Hymenobacter swuensis DY53: one gene and its partner. The protein of the gene in region 1 interacts with the protein of each later gene in a pairwise test. Links are inferred from orthologs where the notes say so. Each region holds a gene or a part of one and is shown on either strand. Other genes may lie near its edges. The genes, in order: dnaA and dnaB.

Region 1 (15,038 bases):
TCAGCAGCCCCGATTGGCGGCGGGCCTCCACGCCCTCGTGGTCGAAGTGGACGCTGAAGAAGAACAGCTCTTTTTTGGTGGCAAGGTCGCGGAACCGGGCCCAGCTACAGATGCGGTTGCAGCATTTGGCGTCCCAGCCTCTCGAGGGCTGATCGGGCGTCTGGCTCAACCAGAAGTCGCCGGACTGCAGCAGCTGCAGGCGGCTTTTCCGGTAGAAGATGGCCGAGTGCTCCCCAGCCTCCTTGCCGTCGTCGCGGCCGTGGCCCACGAAGCTGTAGTCCGTTAGCTCGGCCACGTCGGTGAGCTGGCCACGGAAACCTTCCTGGGTGCCAAATACGTCGAAGCCGTGGTAGCGCACCAGGTTTTTAACCAGCTCCTTGCGGTTGGGCCAGGCATTTACCCCGTCGCTGGCCACGTTGAGGCGCAGGTTGTAGGTAGCTACCCGCAGGGGTTGGGCGGGCTTCTGGGCGACGATGGGGCGGCTCCCGAGCAGGCAGCTCAGCAACATCAAAACAAGCAGGCGCATGTAGGAAGCAGTAAGTGGAAGACGGAGCAAATTACGGGTTCTGGCTTACCCCGAAGCTTTCTACCGAGCCAGGCCGTACGGCAGCCCGCACGGCGGCCACCCAATCCAAGTAGCCAGGCGATATTACCACTACCCGAAAGCCATGCCGTTCGCCTTCCAGCCGCACGCCTTCGGAGTCATCTACCAGCAAGTCGATCCTAAACGTGGGCGGGTGCTTGGTGCAGCGGGCCTGCACCTCCCGATTGTGCCGTTGCTGGTTAACAACGCCATCCAGCCAGATGCCATGCAACCAAAACAGCCGCCGGATGTGCCACGTGCTGCGGTACGAGGTGGTGTACACCCACACTTCCCAGTCCTGTGCCCGACAAAAGCTGGCCGCTTGTACTATCCCCTGCCGTAGTCCTTCGCCCCCGAGTACCCGAGCCAGCAGCGGCCAGCGGGGCTGTTCCAATGGAAACGGGTAGTTATTGCGGATGAGCGTGTTGTCGAGGTCGAAGGCGATTCGCATGACGTTTTGGTAAACTAGGTGCTGTGTTCGTCACCTACGAGTTCATCGTAAAGTTGATGTAGCTGCGCCGGCGTGAAACCGTCGGTGGTGCTCAACAGAAAGCGGGCCGTGCCGCACGTCAGATAGAGGTGGTGTATTCCGAATAGCTCCAACATATATGTTGGCTCCCGGGGGTCGGTGACGTGTGTGTCAGCAATAGGCAACGTAGCCTTCTGGCGGTGGAACCGCTTGTAGTAATGCACGGTAATATCGTCAGCGGTAAGCTTTACCTGCGTCACAAAGCATTCCCGCGCCATGCGCCACGCATACAGGAGCAAGGTTACCAGCATCAGCCCGCCTGCCACCGGCTGCCCGAGCTGAATATAACCGCCGACCCCTACCCCCACTATCAGCAGAACAGGCCACCGCCGCAGCCAGGACTGCCGGTAAGTGCGCGCATTTCGGAACATAGATACTCCGGAGTGCTCGTATGCCGGAATTAGTATCGTGTTGTTTGGAACTGTTTCCATTAGAAATATGCAGGGATGCGGCTAATCACAGTTAACTATCCAACAGCCCCTCAGCCAGCGTCCGGTCGTTGCTGAGGCGGGGCACTTTGTTCTGGCCGCCGAGTTTGCCCTGGCTTTTCATGTAGCGCTGAAACGCGCCGGCCGGTAGCGGCGTGAGGAGCAGCGGCGCCAGAATATGGCCGCGCAGCAAATCGTCGTAGTACACATTGCGCTGGCGAAGGCCGGCGTCGAGGGCGGTGGCGAAGGCGGCAGTGTCGTGGGGCGGGCGGGCGAATTCGATGAGCCACTCGTGCCGGGACGGCACGGTGGGGTCGTCGCTCACGCGGGGCGCGACGGTGAATTCCACCACGTCCACCTCGGGGTGCTGGCGCATGGCTTCGCGCAGGGTCTGCTCCACTTCCTCGCCGATAACATGCTCGCCAAAGGCCGACAGAAAGTGCTTGATGCGGCCCGACACTACCACCCGGAAGGGGTAGCGGCTCACGAAGCGCACCGTATCGCCTAGGCTGTAGCCCCACAGGCCGGCGTTGCTGTTCAGGACCACCGCGTACTGGCGGCCCAACTCCACGTCGGCCAGGGTGCAACGGGGCGGGTTTTTCTCGAAAAACCGCTCGGCCGGCACGAACTCGTAGAAGATACCGGCGTCCAGCAGCAACAACAAGCCCGGGTTGCCGGGCTCGTCCTGGAAGGCCAGAAAGCCCTCGGAAGCCGGGAATAGCTCCACACTGTCCACGGGCCGGCCAATTGTATCGAACAGCTTCTTGCGGTATGGCTCGAAGTTGACGCCGCCGTACACGAACAGGTCGAACTCCGGGAACACCTCCCCCACCGGCCGGCCCGTGCGCTGCACAATCCGGTCAAAATACATCTGTACCCAGGGCGGAATCCCCGAAATCAGGGTCATGGGGGCCTGAATGGTTTCGTCTACAATCCGGTCGAGCTTGGTTTCCCAGTCCTCGATGACATTGGTGGCGTAACTGGGCAGTTGGTTGCGACGCAGGTAGGCGGGCACGTGGTGGTTCACGATGCCCGAGAGCCGGCCGGTATGGATGCCGCCCACCGTTTCCAACTCCGGTGAGCCCGACAAAAACATCAGCTTACCATCCAGAAACCGCCTTTTACCCGTTTTATGCACATAATGAAGCAGCGCGTCACGTGCGCCGTTGATGTGGTTCGGGATGCTCTCACGGGTAAGCGGAATATACTTGGCCCCGGAGGTAGTGCCCGAGGTTTTGGCCAGGTACAGCGGCTTGCCGGGCCAGAGCACATCGGCCTCCCCAGCCTTCACCCGCTCGAAGTAGGGCTTCAGGGCCTCGTAGTCGCGCACGGGCACCTGCCAGGCCAGATCCTGGGCCGTGCGGGCGTTGTGAAGGCAATGGTCGCGCCCGAAGGCCGTGCGGGCACCCTGCGCCAGCAACACGCGCAACACCCGCTGCTGGGTCCCGATAGGGTCCTGCTGCCACTGGGCGTACTGGCGGGCAACGTAGGCGGCCAGCGGCCGGCTCAGGGTAGATTTCAGGCCCATGGGTGGTAAAATTGTGAAAGGTGAAGTTGTGCAGAGAATAGCGTACTATTCCAACTTCATCTTTCAAAGGTACACCGCCGGATATTTCTCCGGAGTACGGCGGTGCTACCTTTTCTGTCCAGCTTCCGTACCCCTCTTTTCACAACTTCACATTTCACAACTTTACTCATGATCAACCAACGTGGCACGGCCGTCTGGAACGGCGACATTAAAGGCAGCGGCGAAATTTCCACCCAAAGCGGTACTGTACAGGCCCCTTACTCGGTAGGCGCGCGCTTCGAAGGGCAGAAAGGCACCAACCCCGAAGAGCTCATCGGCGCGGCCCACGCTGGCTGCTACACGATGTTCCTGACCAGCATTTTAACTAAAGACGGCAAACAGGTAAAGCAGATTCGTACTGAATCGAAAGTAACGCTGAATACTTCCGGCGAGGTACCGAAAATCGTAAAAATCAGCCTGAAAACCGAGGGTGAAGTAGAAGGTCTGTCACAGGAAGAGTTTCAGACGTACGCGGAAACCGCCAAGAAGAACTGCCCCATTTCGCAGGTTCTGAGTGCCGTTCCCGAAATGGAACTGGCCTCAGCGGAGCTGAAGTAGTCAATCGTAAGTTACGAGGTGAACGTCATTCCAAGCCTGCGAGGAATCTCGCAGGCTGGCGTTGCAATGGTACTCCTGACATCAGCACACGAGATTCCTCGCAAGCCCAGACTGACGTTCCGTCGGCCACCCGCAACTTATAACCGGTAACTGCTTACTTTTGCGGGTCAAAGCGACTCTCCTTGTCTTCTATGCATCCTGACTCTACCCGCATTCGTCTGCAACCCGCCAACACGCAGCGCATCCCGTTCTGGGGCCAACTATTCCTGGGCTTCCTCTGGATAGGCTACACGGTGGCACTCATTGTAACGGGTGCGGGGGCCAGCGACTTTCACTTTCTGCACTACCTGTTCCTGCTGTTCAGCTTGGTGTACGTAGGCTACGTGCTGGTGCATAATGCACCCATTTTTGGTACCCAGAGCTATTTGGAGTTCACGCCCGCCTACATTGTGCACAAGGACGGCCTGTTCCGCCCCAAGCAGGCCCTGGCCGCCGAGGAAATCAGCGGTCTGGAACTGGCTCCTCAGCAACTTCGGGTACAGCTAAAGGAAGGAAATACCCTGAACCTGAGCCTACGCCAGGTAAAAGGAACCAAGCGCAAGCGGCTCCTCCGCGAGCAGGTGCGCGCCTTTGCTGCCAAGCACAGTATAGCCCTCCGCGACGCGCAGTAAGTAGTATTGAGTACTGAGTCTTTGGTATTGAGTACTCAGTACTCAAATTCGTATTCAAAAGAGGAGAGCTGGGATTTTCGTTCTGCACGCACTGTGCCTGAACGGAAATCCCAGCTTTCCTTTTCTACCCCTATAAGTATCTGCTACTCAGCATTCACTACCTACTACTTAACTCACTCCCCGCTACCGTCCCGCGAACTTCTTGCGCAGTTCTATAATGGTGCTGCGGAAGCTTTTGTCGGAGTCAATCAGGTCCGAAACGGTCTGGACGGAGTGGATGACGGTGCTATGGTCGCGGCCGCCGAAGTGGTGGCCGATGCTTTTGAGTGAGTGGCTGGTGTGCTCCTTGGCGAAGTACATGGCCACCTGCCGGGCCGTCACCACCTCTTTCTTGCGGGTTTTGGCTTTCAGCAAATCCAGCGGCACGCTGAAATATTCGGCGCAGGTTTTCTGAATGAAGTCGATGTTGACCTCGGCCTCCACTTCCTCAATGATGTGGCGCAGGGCCTGCTTGGCCATTTCCAGATCAATCTCGCGGCGGTTGAGGCTACTCTGGGCCACCAGCGAAATCAGCACGCCTTCCAACTCCCGCACGTTGGTATTCACCGAGTGGGCCAGGTACTCCACCACCTGCGGCGGAATATCAATGCCATCCTGCTGCATCTTGTTCTGGATGATGGCCATGCGCGTCTCGAAGTCGGGACTCTGCAAATCGGCCGTCAGGCCCCACTTGAAGCGCGAGAGCAGGCGGTCTTCCAGCCCCACCAGGTCACGCGGCGGACGGTCGGAAGTCATCACAATCTGCTTACCGGCCTGGTGCAGGTGGTTGAAGATGTGGAAGAACATTTCCTGGGTCTTGTCCTTGCCCGATAGGAACTGCACGTCGTCCAGAATCAGGATGTCCACCAGCAGGTAGAAGTTGGCAAAATCCTGCACCTGGTTGGAGCGCAGGCTTTCGATAAACTGGTTCGTGAACTTCTCAGCCGACACGTAGAGCACGAACTTATCGGTGTTCGTGGCTTTGATGTGGTTGCCGATGGCCTGCACCAAATGGGTTTTGCCCAGTCCCACGCCGCCGTAAATCATGAGCGGGTTGAAGCTGGTAGTGCCCGGCTTGTTGGCCACGGCCAGCCCGGCTGAGCGTGAAAGCCGGTTACAGTCGCCCTCGATGTAGTTCTCGAAGGTATATGTGGTATTCAGCTGCGACTTAAGGTAGTCCCGCTCAATGGTTTTGCTGGCCTCGAACGGGTTACGCAAGGTGGCCGGCGTAGGGGCCGGGGCCACCGAGGCCGCCGCCACGTTGCGGGCCGAGGCCGTCATGGCACTGTTGGCCATGGCCGTGGCCGCCGGCGTAGCGGAAGCAGCCGGCCCCGCCGATTTGCGGGCCGTGGGCAGGTTCAGAGTGCGGGGCTTCTGCTGGGCGTTGCCCTGGTCCACCACGATACTATACTCCAAACGGCCATCGGGGCCCAACTCCTGGTGGATGGCGCGTTTGAGCTCCTCCACATAGTGTTCCTCCAGGAACTCGTAGAAGTAGGTACTCGGTACCTGAATCAATAAAATATTATTGTGGAGCTGTACCGGCACGATGGGTTGGAACCACGTTCGGAAACTCTGCTCACCAATCGTTGCCTTGATGACGCGAAGACAGTTGGCCCATACGGTTCGACAATCCTTCAGCATCAATCAGATAGGGCAAAAGCAACGGGGGTGCAAGTGAGGGAGAGGACAGGTCGGCGCAGGCCTTCAGGAGGCCCGTTTTTTCCAGGGGGAGACAAAAATGTGGAAAACTCAGGAGACAAAAAAACCGGTAGTTTCTTGCATTTTCCACCCTTTTACCAAGGGAGTTGGGAATATTGAATTCGGAATGATGAGTGATGAATTCATCATTCCCCTACACTACCGTGATGGGCACTACGGCGGTGGCAGCTACCGTGGGGCGGCTGCCACGCTCGAAGGTATAATCGAGGCGGCCGAGGTTGATGCCCGACCAACCTACTTGGTTTACCAGCGTGGGGTGGCCGTTGGGGCTGGCAATGGGCTCGGGCTGTTCCAGGAACGTGTGGGTGTGTCCGCCTAGTATCAAATCAATACCGCTAACCTGGGCCGCCAGCTTCCGGTCATCGATTTTGGCCGACTCGTATTTGTAGCCCAGGTGCGAGAGGCAGATAACCAGGTCGCACTTCTCGGCTCCGCGCAGCTTCGTTACCATGTCTTTAGCCACGGCTACGGGGTCGAGGTACTTGGTGGCTCCAAAGTTCTTATCGGCGACCAATCCGGCCATTTCAATGCCCAGCCCGAATACCCCGATGCGGATACCCTGCTTCTCGAATACCTTATAAGGCTGAAACTTGCCGGCCAGCATGGTGCCCGTGAAGTCGTAGTTGGCAATCAGGAAGGGGAAGGTGGCGTTGGGCAACTGCTTGTGCAGGCCCTCCAGGCCGTTATCGAAGTCGTGGTTGCCGAGGGTGCTGGCGTCGTAGGCCATCTGGCTCATGAGCTTATACTCCAGCTCGCCCTGAAAGAAGTTGAAGTAGGGCGTCCCCTGCCAGATGTCGCCGGAATCCAGCAGCAGCACGTTGGGTTCCTGCTTCCGGACCTGCTCAATCAGCGTGGCGCGCCGGGCCATACCTCCCATGCCGGCCCACTGGGCAGCATTATCGGGGAAGGGCTCGATGCGGGAGTGCATATCGTTGGTATGCAGAATGGTGAGGCGCACGGCCTTTTTATCGGCAGCAGCGGCGGGCAGCGCAGCCGCGCCCATCAGGCCTAGGGAAGCGGCCCCGAGGCCGGAATATTTCAGAAATTCGCGACGGTCCACGGTTGGAATGTGCTGAATGTGATGGAATGTGAGAAATGCGAAAATGGCGTGGGGTGAGGATAAAAGGACAGGAGCAGCGGAGCATGTATGCCGCCCATTTCTCTCATTCCACTCACATTTCTCACCTTAAAATTTCACCCGGCCTTCTACTTTAGCCTCGATAGGTTTGCCTTGCTTGGTTTGCTCCTGAATATACTCAGCAATGGCGGAGCGCAGCAGTACGCCGGTCCCGCGCGGCTTAATGGGCTTAAAGAACACCATATTGTCGCCGCCGCCGGCCAGATAGTCGGAAATGGCAATGGTGTAAGTACGGCCGGCATCGAATGGCTGGCCGTTGAGGAGGATGTTCTGCGGCTTGCCATCGGCCCCTATCGTGTAGGTAGCACCCGAAACGGCCATTTTGATACGGGCCGCGTAGTCGAACAGTTGCTGCACCACGGCTCCGGAAGCATCCAGTACTACTAGCTCATTCTCAAAGGGCATCAGCTCAAACACCGAGCCCATGGTCACGGTACCGGCCGGAATAGGAGCCCGCAAGCCGCCGTTCGACATCACGCCCAAGTCTACGGGCTGGCCTAGCTCCCGGCTGGCGCGCACTCGCTGAATATCGCCCACGAAGTTGGCTAAGGGCGACTCGCCGCTGTTTTTGGTGATGGCCACCGGCGCCTGGCCTATTACAGCCGTCATCTGGTCGGTTACGCGCTGGCGGTAGGGCGCGATGGTAGCGGCGGCTTGGGCGTTATCGGTCAGGGCTTTGCCTACGGGCTGGGCCGTTACGGGGGCCAGCTGGGCCTTGGGCAGGTAGCCGCCACGCTGACAGGCAGGTGCCAAAGCCACAGCAGCCAGCAGGCCAAAAGCCGCTACGCGGGAACGAAGAAACTGCATCGGTTCAGGAAAAGAAGAAAAGCAAGGCGGCAAAGGTACGGCAGCGCGGCCGGAGTTGGAGCAGTAACCCTAGCCAAAGCCAACGCCGGCCGCTGAAGTTCAGGAACTCCCACAGCCGGCGTTAGTTGATAAGCCTTCTTCTCTTATTTCGTCAGATCATAGCTCAGCAGCAGGTACAGGCGGTTGATGCGGCTACCAACGCCTATACTCTCACTGAATCCATCGGAACGCTCGTAGCGGGCTTCCAGGGCCAGATTACGCTTGTCTTCCCAGGCCGTAGTCAAGCCCAGGCCACCAAGTACTCCCTGCTCCAGCTTGCGCGGCGCAATGAAGGGCCGCCAGGCAGCATAGTCGTAGCCGCCCGTTGTGTTACGGTATACTTCCCGCACTTCATTGTCGGCCCGTGATAAATGAGAGAAGCTGTAGCCAACCTGCGCAAAAGGCCGAATATTGCCTTTAGGATACGTGTAGCGAACCAGCAACGGCAGCCGGATACTGGTCAGAGCAATTCGGAACTCCCGGCCCTGCGTGATATTGGCCGGGATGACAGGTCCTGACTCGTAGCGCTGCTTTTCATACAGGGCTTCAAGCCGGGCCGATATATTCTTGTTTAGTCCGGTAAGACGGATATTAAACGTCAATCCCACTACCGGCTGGGCATCCCCCTGCATATTGATGGTCATCGGCAAGCCCAGGTAGTTGTAGTTGAGCTCCATCCGGCTACTTTCGGCGCCGGCCACTACTCCCAGCCGTATGTGGTTTTTGCGCGAAGCACTGGCCGGCAGTGCGGAAACCCCACCCACGCATTCATTGTAATGACGCACCACGCGCATCAGCCCGGCCTGGTCGTAGCGCACGGTGGTAATAACCGGCTGCACCGCCATACACTGTTGCATGGAAGCCGCCAGCGTCCGTCGGAACTCATCCGACTTGCGCTGGTATGTAACGCCGGCGTCCACTACCTGGCGGGTGGTCTGTACCAACTCCTGCACGGGCTGGCCCTGCATTTTCAGGTAGTAGTGGTCGTTGTTACGCTCATCGCGCAAATAAAGCAGACTGGCGGGCCCCTGCACCAGCACTTCCAGGAAGGAGGGCCGACGGAGCGTATCCGCCGTCACGTTGAGCAGCGTCTGACGCTGCAGGGAATCGGTCAGGACAACTGTTTCCGTCTGGTACAGCCGGTCGCCGGTCAAGCCGTACCCGCGCAGCTGGCGGGGGCTGTACTCCGTAACCGCCGCTCCGGGGGCGGGCCGGAAGCGGGCCAGCCGGGCGTTGCGCTGGGCCCCGCGCGAGTCTACTTCACCGCGCAGTGTATCGCCGACAAGCGGCAGCACATATCCGGGGCGGAAATTAGTCTGGGCAACAACTGGGGCCGCTGCCAGCAGCAGCGGCAGAAATAGTACATGTTTATTCACTCAACAGGCAAAATAAAAGGACGTAAATAGTCGGGCTGACGTGCTATACCCGGGAAACAAGCCTGCAAAGGTACCGAGTTGGCTCAAGCGAGCCTAAAACAACATTCCAATCCTGAACCGGTATCTTTAGCCCGCCCCCTAGGGTCTCCGTTCACCCCATCCCACCCCGCCGCCTTATGGCCGATTCGCCGCGCCCCGCGCCTGTTTCGTTTTCTGAATTTGACGCCCTTTCCACCACCCAGTGGCAGGAGCGCATCACCCGCGACCTGAAAGGCAAAGACCCCGCCTCCCTTACCTGGCCCACGCCGGACGGGTTCGTGGTGCAGCCGTTTTACCACCAGGAAGCCCTAGACGCATTGGGCGGCAGCCCGGCTCCGCAGGTGCGGCCGGCCCGCTGGCGCAACGTGCCCACCTACCAGGTGCCGGCCCTGGAGCGCGGCCACGCCACCATCAACCGGGCCGCCGACGCCCTCACCCGTGGAGCCGATGGCGCGCATTTCGTACTGGGCCACGCCGAAGGCTTCGATGTGGAGTATCTGCAGCAGCACCTGACGCTGGCCGACACCTACGTGGGCTACACAGTGCGCGGGGGTAGCAGCGCGCTGCTGGCGCGCTTGGCCGCTCTGGACACGGCTCCACGCGGCTTCCTGGTTACTGACCCCATCACCCGCCACTCGCCCAACCTGCCGGCCCAGCTGGAGGAAGTGCGGACAGCCGTGCGGCTGGCCCGCTCCTGGCCCGGGTTCAAGGCGTTGGGCCTGGATGTGGCGTTTTACAGCAACCGGGGCGCTACCGTCAGCCAGCAGCTGGCCTTCGCGCTGAGCACGGCCGCCGCCTACCTGACCCAGCTGCCCGATGCTGACCTGTCGGTGGCCGACGTGGCCGCCGCCATGCAGGTGCAGATTGCCGTAGGGCCCAACTACTTCTTCGAAATTGCCAAGCTGCGGGCGTTGCGCCGGTTGTGGGCCACGCTGCTACACGCCTACGGCCTGCCCGCCGAGCTGGCCGCCGAGCTGCCCATCTTCGCCAGCACGGCCACCTGGAGCCAGACCACCCTCGACCCGCACACCAACCTGCTGCGCACCACCACCGAGGCCATGAGCGCCGTGCTGGCCGGGGCCGATGCCATCAGCGTGGGCGCGTACGATTGCCTGTTTCACGCCCCCAACGAGTTTGCTGAGCGCCTGGCCCGCAACCTGCCGGTGCTGCTGCGCGAAGAAGCCGGCCTCGACAACGTGCAGGACCCGGCCGCCGGCTCCTACTACCTCGAAACCCTTACTGACCAGCTGGCCCGCGAAGGCTGGGCCTTGTTCCAGAAAGTGCAGGCCCAGGGCGGACTGCCGGCCGCTACCGGGATGGTGATGCAGGAGCTGCACGCCTCGGCCCAGGTGCAGTTCCGGCGCATTGCCACCGGCGAGCAGGTGGTGGTGGGCACCAACAAGTTTCAGAACCCCAACGAAACCTTCGACTACAACCCCAAACGCCTGCTGCGCAGCCGGGACTTCGACAGCACCCGCGCCACCTACCCGGCCGAAGTGCTGCGCCTGGCCACGGCCCTGCACTTTGAGCGCCGCGAGAAGAAGAAGAAACGGGCGGCGCTGGTGTTGCTGGGGGCCCACACCAACCAGATTATTCTGGAATCCTTCCTGCTCACGCTGCCGGAAATAGAGCGCCCCGAGCTGCGCGAGTCGCACCCGGAGGGTACGTTGTCGGTGCTGTTTTCCTCGGCTGAGGAAGCCACGCTGATGTACGCCACCCCCGAGCAGTTCGGCCGCCTGGCCCGGGCCATCAGCCGCGTCCCCATCGACGAGCCGAACTTCACCCCGCAGCCCCTGCTCACCGCCGACCTGGCCACCATGCAGGAAGCCGTGCAGCTGTTCGGCTTCAAGGAATTCTCGGTGGAAGGCTACACCACCGAAGCCGTCCTGGCCCGTTTGCAGGGGAAAAAGTGATTTAGTGAAATGGTGAATTAGTGAGTTTGATGTGCTTCTGCCCTGGCCAATACTATCGGTACCAGCAAAGCTTTCAACTTCCTGTTTTCTCCACTCGCTAAATCGCTAAATCACTAAATCACACCCATGAAGCCCGACTTCTCTACCATATCCTACGACGCGGCCCAGTTGCCCGCGCCGGCCCCGGCCGCCGAGGCCACTACCGCTACGCCCGAGGGCATTGCGCTCAAGCCCTTCTATACCGCCCACGACGTGCAGCACCTCACCCACCTCGGGTTTGGGGCAGGCCAGGCGCCCTACCTGCGTGGGCCCTACAGCACCATGTACGTGCAGAACCCCTGGACCATCCGCCAGTACGCGGGCTTCAGCACGGCCGAGGAAAGCAACGCCTTCTACCGCCGCAACCTGGCCGGCGGCCAGAAGGGCCTGTCGGTAGCCTTTGACCTGGCCACGCACCGGGGCTACGACTCCGACCACCCGCGCGTGGTGGGCGACGTGGGCAAGGCCGGCGTGGCCATTGATTCGGTGGAGGATATGAAGGTGCTGTTCGACCAGATTCCGCTGGACCAGATGTCGGTGTCGATGACCATGAACGGGGCCGTACTGCCCATTATGGCCTTCTACATTGTGGCGGCCGAGGAGCAGGGCGTGAGCCCCGAAAAGCTCACGGGCACCATTCAGAACGATATTCTGAAGGAGTTCATGGTGCGCAACACCTACATCTACCCGCCCGAGCCGAGCATGCGCATCATTGCCGACATCTTCGCCTACACGGCGCGGTACATGCCCAAGTTCAACAGCATCAGCATCTCGGGCTACCACATGCAGGAGGCCGGGGCCACCGCCGATATCGAGCTGGCCTACACCCTGGCCGACGGCGTGGAATACGTGCGCGCCGGCCTGCAGGCGGGCATGACCATCGACCAGTTTGCGCCCCGACTGTCGTTTTTCTGGGCCATTGGCATGAACCACTTCATGGAAATTGCCAAGCTGCGCGCCGGCCGGCTGCTGTGGGCCAAGCTCATCAAGCAGTTCGGGGCCGAAAACCCCAAGAGCCTGGCCCTGCGTACCCATTGCCAAACCTCGGGCTACTCGCTCACCGAGCAGGATCCGTTCAACAACGTGGCCCGCACCGCCATTGAGGCCCTGGCCGCGGCCCTGGGCGGCACCCAGAGCCTGCACACCAACGCCCTCGACGAGGCCATTGCCCTGCCCACCGACTTCTCGGCCCGCATTGCCCGCAACACCCAGCTCTACCTCCAGCACGAGACGGACATTACCCGCGTGGTGGACCCCTGGGGCGGCTCCTACTACGTGGAAACCCTCACCCACGAGCTGGCCGACAAAGCCTGGGCCCTGATTCAGGAAGTGGAGGAGTTGGGCGGCATGGCCAAGGCCATTGAAACCGGCCTGCCCAAAATGCGCATCGAGGAAGCCGCCGCCCGCAAGCAGGCCCGCATCGACTCGGGCAAGGAAACGGTGGTGGGCGTGAACAAGTACCGCGTGGACGAGGTGAGCAACATCGAGGTGCTCGACATCGACAACGACGCCGTGCGCGAGTCGCAAATCACCCGCCTCAACCACATCAAAGCCACCCGCGACAACGACGCCGTGCAAGCCGCCCTGGCGGCCCTGACCGAAGCCGCCCGCTCCGGCGCCGATAACCTACTGGCTCTGGCCATACACGCGGCGCGGCTACGGGCTACGTTGGGCGAAATTTCGGACGCGCTGGAGGCCGTGTACGGCCGCCACCAGGCTACTATCCGCGCCATTTCGGGCGTGTACTCGCAGGAAATGAACTACGACGAGGAATTTGCCAAGGCCCGCCAGGCCGCCGACGACTTTGCCGCCCAGGAAGGCCGCCGCCCCCGCATGATGGTAGCCAAAATGGGCCAGGACGGCCACGACCGGGGCTCCAAAATCATTGCCACCAGCTTCGCCGACGTGGGCTTCGACGTGGATATTGCACCCCTGTTCCAGACGCCCGCCGAGGTAGCCCGCCAGGCGGCCGAGAACGACGTGCACGTAGTGGGCGTGAGCAGCCTCGCCGCCGGCCACAAAACCCTGATTCCGCAGTTGATTGGGGAGCTGCAGCAGCTCGGCCGCGAGGATATCCTCGTCATTGCCGGCGGCGTCATCCCCGCCCAGGACTACGACTTCCTCTACAACGCCGGCGTGGCCGGCGTGTACGGCCCCGGGACGGTTATTGCCGTAGCCGCGCAGGAGATTTTGGGGAAGTTGGGGGAGTAAGTACGGGCACCTAATAAGTGGTCATCCACATCTGTCAGCTACAGATATATGCAATACAGAAATCCTGATGACAGACGCAAAGACCAACGCTTCGTGCTCATCTGCAAAATCTTGTTCTTCGGGCTCATTAGCGGTGTTGTAGGCGTACTGTGTTTTGCATTGGCTGACTCAATGTGGCTACACTTCGATTTATATGGTTCAATTCTATATGCTATGATTGTGGGAGGTATTGCAGTAACTTTCACAATAACTTCCATTTTAAGAAATAGACATAAGGAGTCCATTGATTAGACACCTTACCATTTCCCACAATGTGTATTCACGACATCGACCAGAAAGCCGCCAGTATATGACTGAGAGCTATTATATACATATCGATATAAAAATGGAGCTATATATCAATGATATTCAATCCATGATATTCAACACCATACGACTTTCGATGACCAAATCGTCGACATGTATTTGGGCATATGAAGAAGCGTTAAATAGCACAAGCGACAATATTAAGGATGATTTTTATTCATATTACAATAAAATCAATTTTGATTACACAGGAAATGAACACAGTATACCAGCCAGTGTATTTGTGAATTTTTATAGCAATTCACTCAATAATAAGTCAAGGCAATTCTGTATATCTGGTTTTAATAAACCTGGATCAGATTTTATCAACGCCAAGTACAAGGTCATATCTAACCATTTATTTAAAATATTTACCGAAGAAAATCTTTTACCAAAAATCATTCACACATTCGATAGTGCATACCAAACACCAGAACTATTTAGAATATATAATCATATAAAATCTAAAACAGGGATACGAGATATTGTCACATAGTTGATTTCAAAACCAATTCTCGCTCCTAATGCGCATTCACGACATCGACCAGGAAGACGCTGATATTGATTACTTCGCCACCGATGCGGCCGGGCACATTGTGCACGTTGCGTCCGGGGGCGGGGTACTGCCGGAATCGGTGGCGGCGGATGAGGTGGCGCTGCTGGAGCTGCACCAGTATTTCCTGACGCGGCCGGAAACCGATTCGCCGGTGGCGGCCGCGCCGGCTCTGGCCCAGGACGGGGCCTACCCGGGTGCCGCTCGCTACGCCCGGCGCGGGCTGTTTTCCTTCGCCAAAACCCGCCTGCACGAGCGCGCCGATACCCGCTACTACGCGGTGGCCCGCCCCCTGCAGCCCCTCACCCTGGCCGAGCTGCCGCCGCCGCTGGCGGAGCTGCTGCGCCGCACCCAGCTGCCCGGCTCTGTAGCCGAGCTGGAAACGCTGGACATAGCCAGCATTGCCTGAAACGAAAACCGGCCCGCTGCAGCAGCGGGCCGGTTTTCGTTTCAGATGATACTAGCACGGTCATGCTGAGCT
Region 2 (14,983 bases), 1.7 Mb from region 1 along the record:
GGCGTACAGTTTCGCTGCAACACCGAAGTGGGCCGCGACCTGACAGCCCAGGACCTTACGGCGCAGTTTGATGCCGTAGTGCTGGCTGGCGGGGCCCTGGTGCCCAAAGACCTGCCCCTGCCCGGCCGCGAGCTGCCCGGCATCCACTTCGCCATGGACTACCTCACCCAGCACAACCGCCGCGTAAGTGGGCTGCCGCTGTCGGAAACCGAAATTCAGGCCACCGGCCTCGACGTAGTGGTAATCGGCAGCGGCGACACCGGCTCCGACTGCGTGGGCACGGCCAACCGCCAGCAGGCCCGCTCCGTCATGCAGTTTGCCCTCATGCACCAGCCCACCCCCGAGCGGCCCCACTTCGAGCCCTGGCCCCACTACCCCACGGCCGTGTTCCGCACCAGCACCTCCCACGAGGAAGGCTGCCAGCGCTACTGGGGCATCAACACCAAAGCCTTTCTCAGCGACGACCAAGGCCGCCTGCGGGCCCTGCTGGTCACCGACGTAACCTGGGAAACCGACGTACTGGGCCGCCGCCTCGCCTTCACCGAAATCGAAGGCTCGGAGCGCGAAATCCCCTGCCAGCTGGCCCTGCTGGCCCTGGGATTCGCCTCCCCCCGCTACGAAGGGCTGCTACAGCAGCTCGGCGTGGCCCTCGACGACCGGGGCAACGTGCGTACCCCGTCCGATTCTGACTTCCTCACCTCCCAGCCCAACGTCTTCGTGGCCGGCGACATGCGCCGGGGCCAGTCGCTCGTCGTATGGGCCATTTCCGAAGGCCGCGAAGCCGCCCGGCAGGTGGACTTGTTCCTAATGGGCAAAACTGCCCTACCCAGCAAAGACACCGTAGGCATGTTTGGATAAGGCTGTCTATCATCCTGAGCATGTCGCGCATCAAGCGAGGACGAAGGACCTTATTGCGCCAGAACCAGTCGTTGTTACGGCACTGTTCTGACGTGATAAGGTCCTTCGTCCTCGCTTGATGCGCGACATGCTCAGGATGACAGGTGTTAAACACAAACCGCCCGCTGATACCAGCGGGCGGTTTGTGTTTCTTGCCAGATTAAAACGGCGGTGGGCCGTCATCGAAGTTGCTGCGGGGGAAGGGCTGCGCGGGTGGCGGGCCGTCGTTGTTGATACGGGAGCCGAGGCGGATGGTGTTCGGGGCGAAACCGGACTGGTCGTCGTCGAAGGTGCTGGTGGGGAAAGCGCCGGGGTTGAAGCCCGCGTCGCCGAAGCCGCCGCCGGCCCCGTCGAGGTCGGCAAACTTGGTGAACTTACCGATGAACTTGAGCTGCACGCTTTCCAAAGAGCCGTTCCGGTGCTTGGCAATGATGACCTCGCCGGTGCCTTGGGTCGGGTTGCCCATCTCATCCTCCGTAATCTTATAGTACTCGGGGCGGTAGAGGAAGATTACCATGTCGGCGTCCTGCTCGATGGACCCCGATTCGCGAAGGTCACTGAGTTGGGGCTTTTTGTCGCCACCGCGCGTTTCCACCGAGCGGCTCAGCTGCGACAGGGCCAGCACCGGCACGTTCAGCTCCTTGGCAATGCCCTTGAGGGCCCGCGAAATCGAGGCAATTTCCTGTTCACGGTTACCGCCGCCCTTGCCGTCGGTGTTGCCGGTCATCAACTGCAGATAGTCGATGATGATCATCTGGATATCGTGGTGGGCCTTGAGGCGGCGGCACTTGGTGCGCAGCTCCCGGATGCTCAAGCCCGGCGTATCATCGATATAGATGGGGGCCGATGACAGGCTGGAAATCTTGTGGTTGAGCTGGGCCCACTCGTAGTCGGCCAGGTTGCCCTTCTTGATCTTCTCGGAATCCAGCTCCGCCTCCGCTGAAATCAGACGATTCACGAGCTGCAGCGAGGACATTTCCAGCGAGAAAATGGCCACCGGCTTCTTGAACTCCACCGCCGCATTGCGCATGGCCGACACCACGAAAGCAGTTTTACCCATACCAGGGCGCGCAGCAATAATCACCAGGTCAGATGGTTGCCAGCCGGAGGTTACGCGGTCTAGGGCGGAGAAGCCGGAGGGCACGCCGGTGAGGCCGTCTTTCTGATCCTTCTTTTCTTCCAGCTCCTTGATGGCCTTGCCCATCAGGCTGCGCATGTCATCGAAGTTCTTGCGGATGTTGGATTCGGACACTTCAAACAACGACTGCTCGGTGGTATCGAGCAGGTTGAATACGTCGGTGGTGTCCTCGAAGGCGTCGCGCTGAATGTCGGAGGCAATGCGGATCAGCTCCCGCTTGATGGCGTTTTCGGTGATGATGCGGGCGTGGTACTCGATGTTGGCCGCCGAGTTGACCTTGAACGTGAGGTTGGCCACGTAATGCGCGCCACCGGCTACTTCCAGCTCGCCCATTTCCCGCAGCTCATGCGTGACGGTCAGAATATCAATGGGTTCCGACTTATCGAACAGGTTCAGGATGGCCTTGAAGATGCGCTGGTGGCCGTCTTTGTAAAAGCTCTGGGGCTTGAGGATGTCGATAACCGTAGTAAGGGCATCCTTTTCCAGCATGAGCGCCCCCAGCACGGCGGCCTCCAGCTCGGGCGCCTGGGGCGGCAGCTTGCCCGACGCGCCGCCCATAGGCAGCTGCGCGGGGCGGCTGTTCCAGGCCGCTTTGGCGCGGGTCCCAGCTTGTTTCAGACGGTCATCCATCGAGTCGTTCATCACTTGGGTAAGCACTACAAGGTAAGCAGGTTGGGCCGGTTCCGGCCGGAATTTCTTCCAGCTACCCCTGATTTTTGCCCAAGGGGCTACAAAGCTAACGGCTGGGCTCTACAATCCCGGAGTGGCACAAAAGGTTTCTTTTTCGTAGAGACGTGGCGTTCCTCCCTCATTCTCCCTGCCGCAAAAAAACACCCCGTACCTTTGCAGCCCTATTCCTCTTTATTACCGAATGGCTGCTACTCCTTCTTCCCTCCAACGCCTGCACCTGATTGCAACCGGGGGCAGCATTATGCACAACCTGGCCCTAGCCCTGCACCAGCGCGGCGCTCAGGTAACTGGTTCCGACGACGAAATATTTGAGCCGGCCAAAAGCCGACTGGCTAGCGCCGGTCTGCTGCCGGCCCAGGAAGGCTGGTTTCCGGAGAAGATTACAGCTGACCTCGACGCGGTAATTGTGGGCATGCACGCCCGCCCCGACAACCCCGAGCTTTTGCGCGCCCAGGAGCTGGGCCTGCGCGTGTACTCCTTCCCCGAGTTCATCTACGAAGCCTCCCGCGACAAGCAACGCATTGTTATCGGCGGCTCGCACGGCAAAACCAGCATCACCTCCCTCATCCTGCATGTACTGCGCTACCACGGCCGCAAGTTCGACTATGCGGTAGGCGCGCAGCTGGAAGGCTTCGAGCTAATGGTGCAGCTGACCGACGACGCGCCCATCATCATCATTGAGGGCGACGAGTACCTGTCCTCCCCCATTGACCGGCGGCCGAAGTTCCATTTGTATCAGCACCACATCGGGGTAATTTCCGGTATCAGTTGGGACCATATCAACGTGTTCCCGACGGAGGAAATCTACCGGGAGCAGTTCCGCATCTTCGCTGAGATGACACCTAAAGCAGGTGTGCTCATCTATGACCAGGACGATGAGCAGGTGCAACTGGTAACGGTGCCCAGCTCGCCCGCCGTGAAGTACATCGGCTACGGCCCCCACGAGCACGTCATCCGCAACGGCAAAACCTTCCTGCTCAACAAGAAAGAAGAGGAAGTGCCCGTGCAGGTGTTCGGCGAGCATAACCTGCGCAATATTTCGGCGGCCAAGGAAGTGTGCAAGCAGCTGGGTATCAAGGGCAAAGAGTTTTATGAAGCATTAGGCACCTTCAAAGGCGCGGCGCGGCGGCTGGAGCTGGTAAAGGAGGGCCCGAATTCGGTGGTATACAAGGATTTCGCCCATGCCCCCAGCAAGCTTAAGGCCACCGCCACGGCCTTCAAGAAGCAGTTTCCACAGCGCCGGCTGGTGGCCTGCCTGGAGCTGCACACCTTCAGCTCCCTCAACCCGGCCTTTCTACCCCAGTACGCCCACACCTTCGACGCGCCCGACGTGGCGGTGGTGTACTTCAACCCGCAGGTGCTGGCCCACAAGCGCCTGCCTGCTTTGCCGCCCGAGGCCGTGCAGCAAGCCTTCCAGCGTCCCGACCTGCGCGTATTTACCGATAGCCGGGAGCTGGCTGCCTTCCTGCATGAGCAGAACTGGCAGCACGCCAACCTGCTGATGATGACTTCAGGTACCTTCGACGGACTGGACCTGAACCAGCTGGCGGCCGAAGTGACCCAATAACTTACGCTTGTCTGTCGGCCGGCTTTTCCGTGAAGTGCCGGTTGGCAGTTGAGCCGTCAACGCATGAAACATACCATTCTGCTCCTGCATGGGGCTCTGGGCTCGGAAGCGCAGCTGAAGTTTCTGAAGCGGGAACTGCCTCCGTTCTATGATGTGCATTCCTTTTCTTTCACTGGCCACGGTGGCCGGCCGCTGGCGACTACTGGTTTCTCGATGAAGGAGCTGGCGCAGGAAATCCGACAGTTTATTCTCGCCCACAACCTGCCGCCGGTACACGTATTCGGGTACAGCATGGGTGGCTACGCAACCCTGACGGCCGCTGTGGCATGGCCGGAACTATTCAGCAGCATCACCACGCTGGGTACTAAATTTGACTGGACGCCGGGTACTGCGGCGCTGGAAACCCGCTTTCTGGACGCGGCCGGTATGCGGGAGAAAGTGCCGCAGTTTGCCAGCCAACTGGAGCAACTGCACGCCCCTACCCCGCTACCCGAGCTGCTGGCTGCTACCACGGGCCTATTGCGCGGCCTCGGGGATGCGCCGCTGCTCACGGCAGCTAACTTGGCCGAACTGGAAGTACCTGTACAGGTGCTGGTGGGCGAGCTGGACACAACGGCCGGCGTGGATGCCTCCCGCTCCTACGTCGACCACATGCCCCGTGCCACTTTCGAAATTATCATGAACACGCCCCACCCGCTGGAAAAAGTCAACCCCGATTTGCTGGTGAACCGCATCGCACGGTTTGTGGAGTTGGTGGAGGAAGGCATGGTGTAGCACGTAGTATTGGTTTGCTCAACCGCTTGCCTTTTATCCGCTATAAGCACAACAGGCCCCGCCAAATTGACGGGGCCTGTTGTGTAATATAGTGCGCTTATTCAGCGGTGGTGATATGGACGACGCCGCTTCCTAATCGCCGAAACCCTTCTCGAGTGGGTTGCCAATCGGGGTCGGCGCCTTGTATAGAGGCCACCACAGCTTCGTCGGAAGTAAGCTGATCTACTAGGAATCCTTGTTCGGTGAGCAGCGCGCGGGCTTTTATCAGTTGCGGCTCCTCTACTGCCGGCGACAGTTGCAAATGGTAGCGAACCAGCTGAGTGCTATTGACGGTGGAATTGTTGTGCATGGCTGGGAAAGGAAAGTAAGTAGCCCAGTGTATACGCACATCAACTGTTCTAGACCAAGTTCTTTACCCTAAAAATCCCCGGCTACTGCGGATTTTCCGGTTTATCCGCAGCCGGCTTTGGACGCCGCTTATCCGTAGTAAGCAGTAGGGCCAAAGCCGTGAGTGAAAGGCGCATAATCCATTTGCGGCTAAGCATGGCTATTTGCGTACGAAAAAGGTGTTGTTGGATTCCACACGCAGGTCGCAACGGCTGCCACCGGAGTTTTCCTCGCAGGTGGTGCCCACAATTTCATTTTTCTCGAAGTTGAAGAAACAGAACGTGCAACCTACGCCCGTAATAATGTAGCGGGCCGAGTTAGAAGGCAGATACAGGCTGTTGTCCGACGACGTTTGCAGCGGCAGGGCCATAGCCCGGTACATGCCGTTGCGCAGCCCCATACCCACTAGGTAGTACACCGCCTTATCCTTGGGCGTTTCCTGCACTTTGCGGATAACGGTTTTGTCGATGGCCGTACCGTCGCCGAACTGCCGGGTAAAAGCGGCGGAAAGCTGCTCGCGGGGCATGATATAGCGAATTTTCCCCTCGGCTACTTCCGCTATCTGTTTGCTGACTACTTCGCGCTTGCGGCGCATTTCGTCGGTATCGGTGGTGGGGGTGCTCATTTCCGGAAAGCCCCGCTTGGAGGTTTCACAGGCACTCAAGCCCGCCAGCAGCACCGTTACCGGTACAGAGGCCAGCGCAATACGCAGAATACGATTCATCAGGATAGGTTCAACCAGCCAAGTTTAGCGGGCTTTGTAGTAAGTACGGGCTTCCGGCAACTCCTTTTGAATACCCGCAATACGGGTGCCGTTGGAAGGGTGCGTAGAAAGGAACTCGGGGGGTGAGGCAGCATTCTCGCGGGCATCCATGCGCTGCCAGAACTGCACGGCCGTATCAGGGTTGTAGCCGGCCATAGCCATAAAAATCAGCCCCAGGTGGTCGGCTTCCGACTCCTGGCTGCGGCCGTATTTCAGCAACCCCAGCGAAGAACCTACGCCCACCGCCTGCAGAAACACATTCTGGGTAAGCGTGGGCGTTTGCCCTACGGCCGCTGAAGCAATACTGCCCAGGTTCTGGGCCGCCATCTGCTGGCTCATCCGCTCCGAACTGTGGCGGGCTACGGCGTGGGCAATTTCGTGGCCCATTACCACGGCCAGGCCGGTTTCATCCTGGGTGATGGGCAGAATGCCGGTGTACACGGCCACCTTGCCGCCGGGCATGCACCAGGCATTTTCCTGTTTGTCATCGAGGAGGTTGAACTCCCACTGGTAGCCTTCCAGTTGCGCCTGCTCGCCGCGCTGGCTGAAATACTGCTCCACGGCCTGCTGAATGCGCAGGCCCACCCGCTTTACCATAGCCGCCTGTTCCCCGCTGGTCACTACCCGGCTACTGGAAAGCACTTTCTGATACTCCGTGGCTGCCATCGTATTCATTTCGGTGTCGGAAACGAGGCTGAGCTGCCGCCGGCCGGTGATGGGAACCGTGGCGCAGCCCGCGGCTACGAGCAGGCAGCTGGCGAGGGCAATTTTCTTGAGCATGAGAGTAGGCAATTGAGAGAAAGGAAAGCGGGAACGGAACCGGTCCGCAAGCAGACACTTGCTGGCCCGGGGTACTATACGTGCGGCGGTGGGCAAAATGTTTGCGCGGCGGCCTACAGCCGTAAAAAGGAGCCCGGTTGAGGTTTCCGGCCCACGAATTAAACGCTATTTTTGACCGCCTGCCCGCCTTTATTACCGGTCGCATGCCCTTTGGCCGTCTTCGGGCGGCCGTTACACTTCCAACTCCCTGAGCATGAAAATCCTCTGCATCGGCCGCAATTACGCCGACCATATTGCCGAACTCCAGAACGAAACGCCCGCCGCGCCCGTCATCTTCGCCAAGCCCGACACGGCTTTGCTCCAGCGCAACCAGCCCTTCTTCCTGCCCGATTTCTCCCAGGATATTCACTACGAAGTAGAGCTGGTGCTGCGTATCTGCAAGAATGGCAAGAACATCGAGGAGAAGTTTGCGCCCACTTATTTCGACGCCATCGGGCTGGGCATTGATTTCACGGCCCGCGACCTGCAAAGCCAGCTCAAAAGCAAAGGCCTGCCCTGGGAACTGGCCAAGGGCTTCGACGGCTCGGCCCCAATTTCCCAGGAGTTCAAGCCCGTAGCCGAATTTCCCGACCTGAAGAACATTGATTTCCGGCTGGAAGTAAACGGCGAGGTGCGCCAACAGGGCAACTCCAGCCTCATGCTCCACGATTTCTCGAAAATCATCAGCTACATCTCCCAATTCATCACCCTGAAAATGGGCGACCTGATCTTCACCGGCACCCCCAGCGGCGTCGGCCCCGTCAAAATCAACGACCAACTGGTGGGCTTCATCGGTGAGGACAAGATGTTTAACTTAGCCGTGAAGTAGGCCTACGGAACGTCATTGAAGTAGGTCTGTTGAACGTCATTCCGAGCCCCGCGACTAATCTCGCGTGCTGACGTTGCCAGGCTAACCACCAAGCTTCATCGGGCGTCCGATTTCCACTGTTCCGGCTGAACGATTCACTAGCCCAGGGTTTAAACCCTGGGCTATGGAGCGGTTATCACCACAACGTCAGCCCGCGAGATTCCCCGGCAAGCCCGGAGTGACGTGCTGCGTTTACAAATCCGTTCACCATTTCCCATCCGCCAAGGCACGATTGTGCCGGGTTGCGGCGTTGCTGCGGCACCGTTTTCCTTTCCTTCTGCTGCCGATTTCCTTTTCTGAATGCCCGATTCTTTGTTTACCCGGCCGCCGCGTCTGCTGAGCGTGGCGTGGCCGTTTTTGCTGCTGCTGGGGTTGCAGCCCGCAGCCTGCGGTGGGCAGGAGCCCGATTCGGCTGCCAAGCCTAAGCCTACTCCTGCCACCACATCCCGCCGCCCTGAAGTACCCCAGGGCTATTTTCTGTTCCCGATTAAGCCCGGCCAGCAGAATTTTCTGGCCGGCAGTATGGGCGAGCTGCGCCCCAACCACTTCCACGGCGGCCTCGACATCAAAACCGACGGCCGGGTAGACCTGCCCGTATACGCCTCGGCCGACGGCTACATCTCGCGCATGAAGCAGAGCAGCTACGGCTACGGCAACGTGCTCTACATCACCCACCCCAACGGCCTGACCACGGTGTACGGCCACCTGAACCGCTTCAAAGGCCCCGTGGCCGAGGAGCTGCGCCGCCGCCAGTATGAAAAGCAGACCTACGACCTGGAGCTGTTCTTTAAGCCCGACCAATTTCCGGTGAAGCGCGGCGAAGTGGTGGCGCTTTCAGGCAATACCGGCGGCTCGGCGGGGCCCCACCTGCACTGGGAGGTGCGCACGGCCCAGGACGCGCAGCTTAACCCGCTGCAATGGGGCGGCTTCTCCGAAATCCAGGACCACGTAGCGCCCACCTTGCTGGCTTTTGGAGTGGAAGCCCTGAGCATTGACGCCCGGGTACAGGGCAAGTTCGGCAAGTCGATTTTCCTGCCGAAAGCTCCGCCCCTACCTAACGGCGGCGGCTACGTGTGGGCCGATACCATTGCGGCCAACGGCACCGTGGGCCTGCTCATGCAGGGCTTCGATAGGTTCGATCAGGTGTGGAACAAGAACGGCATTCAGAAAGTGGAGGTACTGGTGAATGGGCAGCCGCACTACCAGCATGTTATTGATGACATTCCGTTTCCGGAAGGCTCCCGCCAGATCAACCGCCACCTGGATTATGAGTGGCGCGCCACCCAGGGGCGGCAGCTGGAGCGGCTTTTCGTGGACGACGGCAACGACCTGAGCATGTACACCACCGGCCCCGGTAAGGGCAAGCTGCGCGTGGAACCGGGCCAGCTCTACGCCGTAGAAGTGCGCCTGAGCGACTCCTACGGCAACCTCACGCCGCTACGTTTCGTGCTGCGCGGCACCGAGGCCGGCTACCGCAAAACCCGCTCGGCGGCCGTGAAAACCCCGGCCCTGCGTTACGATATCAGCCGCAACCTGTTGGTAGCCACCGCCGCCGACCCCGATACGGCGGCCGTAGGCGGGAATCTGACGCTGTTCAAAGGCAACCGCCGCCTCACGCTCAAGCCCAGCTACACTGAGCAAAGCCAGAACGTGTACCTCTACGACCTGCGCGCCGGCCGCCCCGACTCCTTGCAGTTCGGGCGCATCACCAAGCGGTTTGACCGGCAGGCCCTGATTCCCTCGGGCCGGGAGTTTGGCTTCAGCACGGCCAACTTAGCGCTGGGTTTTGGACCAAAAACGCTTTTCGACACGCTGTACGTGCAGACCAGCTACAAGCAGGGCCTCTGGACGGTACATCTGCCCCGCACGCCGCTCTACGAAACCCTGGCCCTCACCCTCAAGCCCGAAACCCCGGCCGCTGACCCGCGCCGCACGGCCATCTACGGCGTTACAGCCAAGGGCGGCAGGGCCTACGTGGGCGGCAAGTGGAGCCCCGACGGCCGCAGCATCACGGCTTCCATCAAAGCCTTCGGCCAGTTTAAGCTACTCACCGATACCATTCCGCCCTCAGCCCGTCTCATCAGCCGCGGCCCCGGCGGCGTGGTGTTCAAGGTCGGCGACGACCTCTCGGGCCTGGCCAGCTACAAGCTGGAAGTGAACGGGCAGTTCCGCCTGCTGCGCTTCGAGCATAAGAACGCCATCATCTACTCGGAGCGTGACGACACGTTGGGCCCGCCTCTGCGCGGCCCCGCCACCCTGCGCCTCACCGACCAGGCCGGGAATGAGAAAGTGATTAATCTGGTGTTGTAAAGCTGATTTCTGAACTGTATAGAGTTTCGTCGTTGCTGAGGCTAAGCGGTTAAGGTGCTGCTCAACTTCAGCAACGGCGAGACTACAATTATTGCGTCTCCACCAAAGAGTATCCTTTCAGAAAACGAGAAATCTAGTGCACTCAGAAATCCGAACGTTTTCGTCAACCGCTGGCAGCGGTGTATTATACACTTTAGTCTTGAAGAAAATCCCATTCGCCTGAACCTAATGCCTGCACTTGAGCCGCTTTCCGCCCTCCCTAATCATCCGGTGGCCTTGGTATACTTGGAAGAGACTGAACAAGCTTACTAAGTGGAAATGGTAGACACAGTTCAGGTGGGGCTGGGGTACAGCCTGAGTTCCATTCCTTTTTTTGCGAAGCACATCGCCTTATACGATGTGGTTTCGGTCGAAACCGACGAAGGGGTTCATTATTTTGAGCACATACTCGTGAAATCGGGCCACAGTGTTGTAAGAGTGCTGTTCGGGACCGAATCCACACGCCAGACCTGCACCGCTGTGGTGGAGAAGTTGGGCGGAGTTGGGTTTCAATATGCCGATTCGCTTCTTGTCGCCTTCGACATCCCCCCAAACGTGGAATATCCGCCCATTAAACACGTTTTGGCTAACGGAGAGAGCCAAAAATTGTGGGAATACGAGGAAGCTTGCTTGGGCTGGAAGTAGCAAATCTTCGATTGAGAAAAAGGTTCGAATCCCTGAAAATACTATATTCTCCGTTCTCTGCGCGCCTCTGCAATTTCCTGGGCCGCAACCGTTGGCTTTGCGTATACGGCGGCGACTCTTAATCTCAACCCGATGCCCAAGAACCTACTCAAACGTCGCCAACCCGTGCTGCTTGGGGCCGCTGCTGCCGCCATTGCTACCGGCGTAGCTGCCTATGCTTACACGCGCCGCAAAGCCTACCCGGTTCTGCCCACCGTCGCCCATGTGGATCTGCACAAGTACGCTGGCCTCTGGTATGAGGTGGCCCGGCTACCCACCCGCTTCGAGAAGGGGTGCCAGCACGTAACGGCCCACTACAAGCTGCGGCCCGATGGCAAGGTAAACGTGCGCAACACATGTCACAAAGAAGGCCTCAACGGCCCCGCCGAAACCGCTACAGCCATAGCCCGCGCCGTGGATGCCACCAATGCCCGCCTCAAAGTGCAGTTCTTCTGGCCCTTCGAAGGCGACTACTGGATTCTGGATGTGGACCATTCCGACTACCAATATGCGCTGGTGGGTGAGCCGGAGCGCAAAAACCTCTGGATTCTGAGCCGCCACCCCCATATGGAACGCAACCTCCGCGACATGCTGGTAGCCAAAGGCCGCGAGCTGGGCTTCCCGGTGGATAATTTGATCTACACCCCGCAACCCATCGACGGTAAACCGTAGGGATGAGAATGTCATTGCTTCGGCCTCCGGCCTTGCAATGACGTGCATTATTTCGTTGCTGAATCCCCAAAAAACCCTTCTATCTTCGCGGCATGGCAGTACCTCAAGCAGGCGAGCAGGCTCCGGCCTTCGAAGCTCCCGACCAGAATGGCACCATCCACCGCCTCCAGGACTACGCGGGCCGCAAAGTAGCCCTCTACTTCTACCCCAAAGACGACACCTCGGGCTGCACGGCGCAGGCCTGCAACCTGCGCGACAACTACGCGCAGCTTCAGGCCGCTGGTGTGCAGGTGCTGGGCGTGAGCATCGACTCGGAGAAGTCACATCAGAAGTTTGCCACCAAGCACGAGTTGCCCTTCCCGCTGCTCGTGGATGAGGACAAGAAGCTGGTGCAGGACTACGGCGTATGGCAGGAGAAGTCGATGTACGGCCGCAAGTACATGGGCACCATGCGCTACACCTTCCTCATCGACGAAAAAGGCCTGATCGAGAAAGTCATTACCAAAGTCGACACCAAAAACCATGCAGCTCAGCTGCTGTAGTTTTCCTTCGAAAGCCTCGCCCCTCCGGCGGGGCTTTTTTGTACCCCACCCCAACCCCCTCCCCAAAAGATGCCACGCATTAAGCGGGCTGGGCTCTACCTCTAAAAATTAGCGGTTAGAAAATGCTAGAGCTAGAGCCCCTCCCTTGTGGGGAGGGGTTGGGGTAGGGTCATTACCTTTGCCTCACCAATTCCATTCTCAACCCGAACCCATGTCGCAGGACACGTCATTCGCCGCCTCATCCGAAACCCACACGCCCGCAGCCACCAAGTCGGTAGCCGAGCTGAAACAGATTGCCGCCCAAGTGCGGCGCGACATCGTGCGCATGGTGCACGCCGTCAATTCGGGTCACCCCGGCGGCTCGCTGGGCTGCACCGATCTGCTGGTGGCCCTGTACTTCAAGGTGATGAAGCACACGCCCCAGCCCTTCGATATGGACGGCATCGGGCAGGATTTGTTTTTCCTCTCCAACGGCCACATCTCGCCGGTTTTTTACTCGGTGCTGGCCCGTTCGGGCTATTTCCCGGTAAGCGAGCTAGCCACATTCCGCAAGCTGAACTCCCGCCTCCAGGGCCACCCCGCCACCCATGAGCATTTGCCCGGCATCCGGGTGGCCTCGGGCTCCTTGGGCCAGGGCCTGAGCGTGGCCGTGGGCGCCGCCCAGGCCAAGAAGCTCAACAACGACTCCAGCACCGTGTTTGTGCTGATGGGCGACGGCGAGTTGCAGGAAGGCCAGGTGTGGGAAGCGGCCCTCTACGCCCCCCACCACAAAGTGGACAACCTCATTGCCTTTGTGGACCGCAACGGCCAGCAGATTGACGGCCCCACCGAGAAAATTGGCGGCCTCGGCGACCTACGCGCCAAGTTCGAAGCCTTCAACTGGCGCGTACTGGAAACCGACGGCAACCAGTTCGAAACCCTCCTCCCCACCATCGAGGAAGCCCAGAGCCTACTCGGCCAGGGCCAGCCTATCATGGTGCTGATGGACACCCAGATGGGCTTCGGCGTAGACTTCATGATGGGCTCGCACAAGTGGCACGGCGTGGCCCCGAACAACGAGCAGCTGGAAATTGCCCTCCAGCAGCTGGCCGTAGAAGAAGCCGGCGACTACTAATTGCCAACCTATTCTATACAATGAATAAGGTACTTGAGGAGTACTATCCTTTTGTAATAGCTCCTCTTTGGTTTGTGTCTCTTCCGATGATTGCCGGAGACTATGGATTTATACTTCGTCTGCTTGCTTCGGTAGTAGCTGCGGCAATAGCAATGCTGCTAATCAAAGCCACAGCAAATAAGTCAAGGCAGGTCAAGGCTGTTACTATAGTCGCCTCTGTAGTCATAATCGGCACTCTTGTGGTGATTTTTGTCAAGAGAGAGGTTGTAACAGATCCTCAGCAAACAGAAGCTACGGAGTAGAATGAGTAGTAGTGCTTGGCATATGGTTTGGGGTCTGTTGGTGGTTTTAATAATCACCAGCAAACCGTCATATGCCCAGAACGCAGTGCCTGCCCAACCCAAAACCACCCGTATTCTGTTCGTGCTGGATGCGTCCGGGTCGATGCGGGCGCCCTGGGAAGGCGAACAGCGCTGGGACGTGGCCAAGCGGCTGCTATCGAAGATGGTGGACTCGCTTAACGCCTACCCCAACCTGGAGTTGGCGCTGCGGGCCTACGGGCATCAGCACGAGAACAAGGAGAATAACTGCGAGGATTCGAAACTGGAAGTGGCCTTTGCGCCCAAAAACGCGGGGGCCATCAAGGCGCGGTTGAAGACGATTGAGCCCAAGGGCAACACGCCTATCACCTACTCTTTGCTACAGTCGGCCCAGGATTTCCCGGTGGATAAGTCGGCCCGTAACGTGCTCATTCTGATTACCGACGGATTGGAATCCTGCAAGGGCGACCCGTGCGCTACGGCCTTGGCGCTGCAGCGCAAGCGGGTGTTTCTGAAGCCGTTTGTGATTGGCATCGGGGCCGAGCGGGAATTTGGCAAGCAGCTGGAATGCCTGGGGCAGTACTACAACGCGGCCGATGTGAAGACCTTTCGCAGCATCCTCAACGACGTAGTGACCCAGACGCTGGCCAAAACCACCGTGAGCGTAAACCTCACCGATGAGCAGGGCCGCCCCGTGGAATCGAACGTGAATATGACGTTCGTGAATAACGTGACGGAGCTGCCCGAGTACAACTACGTACACTGGCGCGACGCCCAGGGCAAGCCCGATGTGCTCGACATCGACGCGCTGCAGAGCTACGACCTGGTGATTAACACGGTGCCCCCGGTGCGGCAGGCGAACCTGCCCATCCGGCCGGGCCGGGCCAACGTGCTGACCTACAAAACGCCCCAAGGCACGCTGTGGCTGCAGGGGCCGGGCATTTCGCCTAACCCCTACGGCACGGTGCAGGCGGTGGTGCGGGCTCAGGGCAACCCGGCCACGGTGGTAGCCCTGCCCTTCGGGGCGCGGCAGAAGCTGCTGGCCGGCACCTACGAGGTGGAGCTGCTCACGCTGCCCCGCCAGCTGCGGCGCATCACGGTGAAGCAGGGCCAGGAAACGGCCGTAACCTACGAGGCACCCGGCATCCTCAACATCGTGTCGGACCTGAAAGGCTACGGCAGCATCTACCGCCTCGGCCAGGACGAGCAGCAGACGTGGGTGCACAACCTGCCCGAAACCAGCAGTAAAGTGAACCTGCCGATGCAGCCCGGGGCCTACCGCCTCGTGTTCCGCACCAAAACCGCCACCGGCAGCCAGTTCACCGACGTGCGCACGTTCACCATCCGCCCCGGTCAGACCACCTCAGTCAGCATTTTCGGACGATGATTGATTGGAAGC

Evidence for each region.
Region 2: the proteins of dnaA (region 1) and dnaB interact in binary tests that used the Escherichia coli proteins (3 or more experiments, as listed by UniProt). The link is inferred for Hymenobacter swuensis DY53 from one-to-one orthologs.

What each region holds. Positions count from the first base shown.
Region 1 is NZ_CP007145.1:3,616,773-3,631,810, forward strand. What follows is about bases 3,770-6,690. They hold dnaA (chromosomal replication initiator protein DnaA), read right to left. Parts: upstream 6,020-6,690; coding sequence 4,520-6,019; downstream 3,770-4,519. Other genes in these bases: HSW_RS16765 (hypothetical protein), read left to right, coding at 3,857-4,336; HSW_RS16775 (bifunctional metallophosphatase/5'-nucleotidase), read right to left, coding at 6,231-6,690. Outside these bases: HSW_RS16740 (endonuclease/exonuclease/phosphatase family protein), read right to left, coding at 1-526; HSW_RS16745 (hypothetical protein), read right to left, coding at 558-1,034; HSW_RS16750 (hypothetical protein), read right to left, coding at 1,049-1,483; HSW_RS16755 (GH3 family domain-containing protein), read right to left, coding at 1,575-3,068; HSW_RS16760 (OsmC family peroxiredoxin), read left to right, coding at 3,237-3,665; more of HSW_RS16775, read right to left, coding at 6,691-7,157; HSW_RS16780 (5'-nucleotidase C-terminal domain-containing protein), read right to left, coding at 7,284-8,042; HSW_RS16785 (outer membrane beta-barrel protein), read right to left, coding at 8,186-9,457; HSW_RS16790 (methylmalonyl-CoA mutase family protein), read left to right, coding at 9,634-11,409; scpA (methylmalonyl-CoA mutase), read left to right, coding at 11,536-13,659; HSW_RS16800 (hypothetical protein), read left to right, coding at 14,529-14,966. UniProt on the Escherichia coli protein: Plays an essential in the initiation and regulation of chromosomal replication. Binds in an ATP-dependent fashion to the origin of replication (oriC) to initiate formation of the DNA replication initiation complex once per cell cycle.
Region 2 is NZ_CP007145.1:1,926,133-1,941,115, reverse strand. Bases 326-3,191 are described here. They hold dnaB (replicative DNA helicase), read right to left. Parts: upstream 2,594-3,191; coding sequence 1,058-2,593; downstream 326-1,057. Other genes in these bases: HSW_RS09680 (UDP-N-acetylmuramate--L-alanine ligase), read left to right, coding at 2,907-3,191; HSW_RS09690 (glutamate synthase subunit beta), read left to right, coding at 326-858. In the rest of the region: more of HSW_RS09690, read left to right, coding at 1-325; more of HSW_RS09680, read left to right, coding at 3,192-4,292; HSW_RS09675 (alpha/beta fold hydrolase), read left to right, coding at 4,356-5,066; HSW_RS09670 (hypothetical protein), read right to left, coding at 5,164-5,415; HSW_RS09665 (hypothetical protein), read right to left, coding at 5,614-6,177; HSW_RS09660 (M48 family metallopeptidase), read right to left, coding at 6,202-6,996; HSW_RS09655 (fumarylacetoacetate hydrolase family protein), read left to right, coding at 7,250-7,864; HSW_RS09650 (M23 family metallopeptidase), read left to right, coding at 8,204-10,213; HSW_RS09645 (DUF4265 domain-containing protein), read left to right, coding at 10,532-10,897; HSW_RS09640 (lipocalin family protein), read left to right, coding at 11,030-11,608; bcp (thioredoxin-dependent thiol peroxidase), read left to right, coding at 11,701-12,150; HSW_RS09630 (transketolase), read left to right, coding at 12,362-13,264; HSW_RS09625 (hypothetical protein), read left to right, coding at 13,285-13,566; HSW_RS09620 (vWA domain-containing protein), read left to right, coding at 13,652-14,971. UniProt on the Escherichia coli protein: The main replicative DNA helicase, it participates in initiation and elongation during chromosome replication. Travels ahead of the DNA replisome, separating dsDNA into templates for DNA synthesis.